DNA from 2 places in the Burkholderia thailandensis E264 genome. Region 2 is predicted to be linked to the other one. Evidence: riboswitches for the same ligand, from Rfam matches in the RefSeq annotation. Region 2 holds a riboswitch; the other holds the start of a gene.
What was found. Region 2 has a riboswitch for cobalamin ahead of BTH_RS24505 (cobalamin biosynthesis protein). Riboswitches for the same ligand answer to the same signal wherever they lie in the genome.
Positions count from the first base shown of each region.

Region 1: another riboswitch for cobalamin. It lies ahead of BTH_RS16450 (TonB-dependent receptor plug domain-containing protein); the one in region 2 lies ahead of BTH_RS24505 (cobalamin biosynthesis protein).

Region 1 covers NC_007651.1:946,466-949,864, reverse strand. The annotation lists gene BTH_RS16450 (TonB-dependent receptor plug domain-containing protein) at 1-1,888, opposite strand, end outside; cobalamin riboswitch at 1,956-2,218, opposite strand; gene BTH_RS16445 (hypothetical protein) at 2,421-2,771, shown strand; gene BTH_RS16440 (cell division protein ZapA) at 2,768-3,082, shown strand; RNA gene ssrS (6S RNA) at 3,165-3,346, shown strand.
Region 2 covers NC_007651.1:2,742,582-2,745,980, forward strand. The annotation lists gene BTH_RS24500 (HoxN/HupN/NixA family nickel/cobalt transporter) at 1-900, opposite strand, end outside; cobalamin riboswitch at 1,247-1,506, opposite strand; cobalamin riboswitch at 1,685-1,845, shown strand; gene BTH_RS24505 (cobalamin biosynthesis protein) at 2,039-2,467, shown strand; gene cobO (cob(I)yrinic acid a,c-diamide adenosyltransferase) at 2,526-3,128, shown strand; gene BTH_RS24515 (cobyrinate a,c-diamide synthase) at 3,133-3,399, shown strand, end outside.

The sequences.
Region 1 (3,399 bases), 1.8 Mb from region 2:
CGTATCCGCCGAGATGATCGCCGAAATCGTCGCGCGGCCCGCTCACGAGCCATTCGCCGCCGACGCGCCAGCCGCCGAGCGAGCGGTGCGCCGAGATCGACGCGAAGCGCCGCGCGCGTCGGTTCAGATCCTGGCCGGCGGTTTCGTCGATCGGGTTCTGCAGCGTCGCGGCCACGCGCACATCGGTCTTGCCGACATGCCCCTGCCACGATCCCTCGACGCCCTGCACCTTCGCGCGGCCGACGTTCTGCGCGACATAGTATGGGCCGCTCGCGCCGGGACGATAGTCGATCAGGTTCGTGTAGCGCGTCTGAAACGCGGTGACGCGCACGACGCCCACCGCATCCGACGCATACTGCACGGCCGCCTCGACCGAATGGCTGCGCTCCGGCTTGATCGCCAGGTTGCCCGCGTTCGGATAGTACAGATCGTTGAAGCTCGGCGCGCGAAACGCGCTCGAATAGCTCGCCGACACCTTCCAGCGCTCGGTGACGTCGAACCCGTAGCCGAGAAAGTAGCTGTTCGCGCCGCCGAAATCGGAGTACTGGTCACGGCGCACGTTCGCCTGGAACTGGCTGTCGCCGAGGCGTCCGGTATAGCCGAGCCAGCCGGAATTCACATGGCGGTCGGGCGCCGAATACCTGTTCGATTCGAACGACTGGTCGAGCCGCTCGTACCCCGCCTGGATCTTGTGCCCGCGCGCGACCGTGAAATCGTTCTGCCACGTGTACTGACGGTTGCCGGAATTGAAGTGGTCGGTGTATGCGCCGTTCAGCGCCGACTGGCTGCGGTCCTTGCCGCTCGACACGTTCACGCGCGTCGTCCACCAATCGGCGAGCTTGCCGTTCGCGAACGCGGACAGTTGCTGAACGCGGCTGTACAGGTCGTTCAGATCGGTCGGCGAGCCGTACGCGTCGTCGTAGCTGTTGCGGCCGTTCGCCTGGAAGTACGTGACGCCCGCATCCCACTTGTCGCTGAACCGGTGCCGCAGCGACGCGGACGCGCTCTCGCTCAGAAAACCGTTCGCGTTCGGATTCGCCTGCGGCTTGCGCGCGGGATCGAGCGCGGAGAAACCGTCGGTCTTCAGCCGCGCGAGCGACACGCTGAACGTCGTCTTGCCGTCCTCGTCGAGTCGGCCCGACGCGCCCGCGCTTTGCGTCTGCGTGTGATAGCTGCCGTAGCCCACGGAGAAATCGAAGCGCGGCGGATGATTGCCGCCGTTCTTCGTGAACACCTGCACGACGCCGCCGATCGCACCCGACCCGTACAGCGAAGACACGTTGCCGTTCACCACTTCGACGCGCTCGATCTGATCGAGCGGCAACTGGTCGATCTGCGCCCGGCCGAGGCTCGCCGAATCGATGCGCACGCCGTCGATCAGCACGAGCGATTGCGTCGACTGCGCGCCGCGCAGGAACAGGCTCGCGCTCGCGCCCGGCCCGCCGTTGCGCACGATCTGCGCGCCCGGCGCGAGCGCGAGCAGGCCGGGCAGATCGGTCGCGCCGCTGTCGGCGATGTCCTGCGCATCGAAGAGCGTCGTCTGCGGAATCGCATCGGCGAGCTTCTGCTGCCCGCGCTGCGCGGTAACGACGATCGGCGCGAGCGGCTCGACCGATGCCGGGCGCGAGCGCGCCGGCGATGCCGAGAGCGCTTCCGATGCGCCGGAGGCCGCGAACGCGAACGATGCGGCATTCGCCGAAGCGGCGGGCGTCGTCGACATCGCGGCATCCGCCGCAGGCGCCGCGGCGGCGGACGGCGACGCAGCCGACGCGTAAGCGGCGGGGTAAGCGGATGGGGGCGGCGACGCCGCGGCGTCGCCTCGCGCGAGCGCGATGCATGGCAGCCCGGACAGAGCGGCGAGCGCTGCGCGCACGAGTGGGGTTCGCATGAACGAAGATCCTGTTGAGGCACTGCGGAGCCCGCTTCCCCGCAGGCCCGCATCACGGAGACGAACGCGTCCGTCTCCCCGCCTCGGCCGGTATCCGGGCTGGCGACGTCACCGCCTCGCCTTCCCGCGCGCAATGCGCAGTGGCACGGCGCCGGCGGCCGGCCGAAGCGGCCGTGCCGACGCATCGAGAGTGCGGCTTGCATCGGGTCCGATGCGATCGCTTACCGTTGCGGGGGCAGCGCAGGTTGGCTCGGTCCCGGCGGACATCGCGCCCTGCTTCCCGTTTAACCGCGCGCGAAGCGCGCGAGCACCGAGGCGGCGCCAGTTTAGGAGTGCGCGCGACGCAGCGTCAAGGCGCCGCGCCGACGCAGCGCAAGAAACGTCGCGCCGCGTATCGGCGAGACGACCGGCATCAACGAACGACGAAGATATTTCACGGCGAGAAGCGGGGGTGTTACGTCTAGAAACGTTACAGATATCGGAAACTTGCCTGTTCCGCGCTAAAATGCTGGGTCTTTAGAGGACGCAGCACATGCTCAACGAACTCGAAACCCTATCTCAAAACATCGGCCGTCTGATCGCGCTGAATCAACGCCATCAAACGGAACGGCTCGCGCTCGAGGAGCAGGTCGCGCAATTGCGCAGTGAAGCGCAGGCGTTGCACGCTGAACTCGAGCAACTGCGCGACGAGCGCAATGCACTCGCGGCCGAGCGCGACACGCTATCGGCGAAGATCGACGACGCGCAAGTGAAGCTCAACGCAATCCTCGAGAAACTGCCGCGCACGAAAAGCGTGCCGGATGCGGAAAACCAGCTCGACCTGCTCGCGCCGCAGGCGAACGATAACGGCGAAGGCGCGACGGGCCACGGAGAACACGCATGAGCACGAAGCAGATCGAAGTATCGATTCTCGGCCAGTCGTACCGTCTCGCCTGCTCGGCCGAAACCGAGGCGGCGCTTCTCGAAGCGGTCGCGCGCGTCGACGCGGAAATGTCGAAGATCCGTGCGAACAGCTCGGTGCGCGGCACGGATCGCATCGCGGTGATGGCCGCGCTGTCGCTCGCGTCGGAGTTGCTCAGGCTGCAACAGAGCGTGCGTCACGGCGAGGCGTTCCCTGCGGAAGAAATCCGGCGTACAATGCGCCAAATGAATGAACAACTCGGTGCGGTGCTCGCACAGCACGAGGTGCAGTAAACAAGTTTCACCGGGTTCGGCCAATGCTTGATCCATCGCGTTCAAGCCGCTGAATCCAAAGGTGATTCGAACAGTCAAGTCAGCTTCCCTGCCTGGTTCGCCAAGGTCATATATTCCTTGAACCAATGCCATGTGCACGGTTGCGGAAATTTGTAGCACGGGCGCGCGCGTCACTCTGTCTGATGTACCCGAAGTGCTGCTAACTGCGACCAATTCTGAACCTCAGGTTCAGGATGCCGGCCTAGCGGCTAAGGCGGGGGCCTATTCAACGGCATCGGGCGAGTCCCGATGCCGTTTCCTTTTGTGCGGCCTTTACA
Region 2 (3,399 bases):
GAGCTTGCCGCCGATGAGGGCGAGCGCCTCGATGCCGCCGATCACCACGGCGACGAGCACCGACACGAACGTGATCGTCATGTTGTAGTAGATCTTGCGGATCGGCCGCACGAACGCCCAGCGGTACGCGCCCATCATCATGATGCCGTCGGTGGTGTCGACGAGCGTCATGCCCGCGGTGAACAGCACGGGCAGCGCCATCACCGACCAGAACGACAGCCCGCCGTGCGCCTGCGTCGCCGAGATGCCGAACAGCGCGATCTCGGTCGCGGTGTCGAAGCCGAGGCCGAACAGGAAGCCGATCGGATACAGGTGCCAGCTGCGCGACACGATCGCGAACAGCGGCCGGAAGATCCGTGCGAAGAAGCCGCGCCGGTTGAGCAGGATGTCGAGATCCTGCTCGACGAGCGGCTCGCCGCGCCGCACCGCGCGAAACGTCCGGTACACCGAGATCAGGATCAGCAGGTTCGCGAACGCGAGCACGAGCAGGAAGAACGCCGACACGCTCGTGCCGATCACGCCGCCCCACGCCTTCATCCCTTCGAAACGCTCGGCGAGCGTCGCGGCCGTCAGCGCGACGGCGACCGTCATCAGGATCACGACGCTCGAATGGCCGAGCGAGAAGAAGAGCCCCGCGCCGAGCGGGTTTTTCTTCTCGTGCATCAGCTTGCGCGTGACGTTGTCGATCGCGGCGATGTGATCGGCGTCGACCGCGTGGCGCAGCCCGAACGTATACGCGAGGAGCGCGGTGCCGAGCAGCACCGGCTGGCCGTGAAACGCGGCGAACGCCCAGATCCACGCGCCGACGTTGAATGCGATCAGCATCGCGTAGATCCCGACGATCTTGCTGCGCAGCTCGACGGGGCTGTCGTTGAAGAGACGGAGAAACGATTTGAGCATGACGCTCCCTTTGCGAACGGTCGACAAACAAGGTGAATGCCAACACGCGCGGCATCGCGCGCGATGCGCGTGCCCCCCGCTTCGTCCATCGGCCGTCCGCGCGCCGGCATGCGTTCGCGACATGCGCGTTCGCGACATGCGCGTCCGCGACGTGCGCGTCCGCGATGCGCGCATCTGCAGATGCCTGCGACATGCGCGGCGCGCGCCGAAGCGCGCGGCGACGGACGGGGATGAAACGGGCGAGCCGCGACAAGCGGCGCGATGCAGCCGTGGACGACACGCCGCCTCCCCGCGGCGCTGAACCCCGGAGCCGCTCGCCGCCGTGCGGCGCATGCGCGCGACCGGCGAACGACCCCCGTGTCTCGGCCGGTATCCGGGCTGACGAAAACGCCGCTTCACCTTCCCGGACGCGATGCGTCCAGTGGTTGGCCGCGCATGCCGTCAGGCACGCGGAGAAGCCGGCGTCGCACCGCTTGCGCGATGCCTTCGCTTACCGTTGCGGGGGCAGCACAGGTTGGCGAACCGCGATGCGGCGGCGCTCCCTGTTTCCCGTTTGACTGCGTGCGACAGAAGCCGCATGCGAGCACCGAAACGCGAGCGAGTGTAGGCCGTGCGGACGCGGCGCGTCAAGGCGGACAAAAGGTTCCGCCAAGGCTGCGCCGGGGCGCCGCCGCGCGCGATCGGCGCGGGCCGCGCGGCGAAGCGGCTCGGCAGGCCGCGCGGCCGGCGCTGTGCTATCGTATGCGCGCGTTCGGTGCCCGGGCGCGCACTCGCGCGCCCGGGCAAACGGGAAACAGGAAGCGGCCAGCCCGCGCAGCCTGTGCTGCCCCCGCAACGGTACGCCGCCTGCGACGCGCGCCGACGCGCGTCGCGCATCCCGCCTTCGCGCCACTGTCCTCACGGACGGGAAGGCGGCGGGATGGCAAGCGGTCAGCCCGGATACCGGCCGACGCACGGGGCGAGCCGCGCTCGCCGAACGCCGGGTTTTCCGCGGGAGGCGGAAACGGGCGCGCCATCCACGCAACCGATGCCATTCGACAACCGGCCGGCAGCCGGCCGTCGATCGCCGAAACCGCATGACTTCTTCCGATTCACGCAGCCGCAACCCGCGCGAGCGCGATGCGCGCGCGGCCCGCCGATGATGCGCGTTGCGCTCGGCATCGGCTGCCGCGCGGGACGGCCCGCCGACGCGATCGAGGCCGCGATCCGCGCGGCGCTCGCGCGTTTGCCGGGGGCGTCGTTCGCCGCTGTCGGCGTCGTCGCGACGCTCGACGCGAAAGCGCGCGAGCCCGGCCTCGTCGAATGCTGCGCGCGCCACGGCTGGCCGCTCGCGGCGTTCTCGCGCGACGAGATCGCCGCGCACCTCGCCCGGCTCGCCCGGCTCGCTCGCCTCGGCCGCGATGCGTCGCTCGCCGCGCGCGCGCCGCCGTGCGCGGCCGCACGCGCGCGCTTCGGCGTCGACGGCGTTTGCGAGCCGTGCGCGCTGCTCGCCGCGCCGAACGGCGCGCTCATCGTGCGCAAGCTCGCGCTCGACGGCGTGACGGCCGCGCTCGCCGGCCCGCTGTGACGCGCGCCTCGCGACGTCTTCCGATTCACGAACCCCACGACTCACAGGACTTCAGCCGATGAAAACCGATTCCGAATCGCATCAACGCATGGCCGAGCGCCGCCGCGCGGGCCACGAGAAGAAACAGGCGGCCGCGACCGTCGAGAAGGGGCTGTTGATCGTCCATACCGGCAACGGCAAGGGCAAGAGCACGGCCGCGTTCGGGATGGCCGTGCGCATGCTCGGCCACGGCATGAAAACGGGCGTCGTGCAGTTCATCAAGGGCGCGCTGCACACGTCCGAGCGCGACTTTCTCGGCGCGCACGCGCAATGCGATTTCGTCACGATGGGCGACGGCTACACGTGGAACACGCAGAACCGCGACGCCGACATCGCGACCGCGCGCCGCGGCTGGGACGAGGCGCGCCGGATGATCGAAAGCGGCGATTACCGGATGGTGATCCTCGACGAGCTGAACACGGTGCTCAAGTACGACTACCTGCCGCTCGACGAAGTGCTCGCGACCCTCGCCGCGCGCGATCCGGCGCTGCACGTCGTCGTGACGGGGCGGCACGCGCCCGACGCGCTCGTCGACGCGGCCGACCTCGTCACCGAGATGCGGCTCGTCAAGCATCCGTACAAGGAGCAAGGCGTGAAGGCGCAGCGCGGCGTGGAGTTCTGACGCGATGCCCGCCTGCCCCGCGCTCTTCGTCGCCGCCGCCGCGTCCGGCCAGGGCAAGACGTCGGTGACGGCGGCGCTCGCGCGCCATCACCGGCGGCTCGGCCGGCGCGTGCGCGTGTTCAAGACCGGCCCGGATTTTCTCGATCCGATGCTGCTCGCGCGCGCGAGCGGCGCGAGCGTCTATTCGCTCGATCTCGGGATGGTCGGCGAGCGCGGCTGCCGCGCGCTGCTTGCGCGCGCCGCGGCCGAAGCGGACGTGATCCTGATCGAA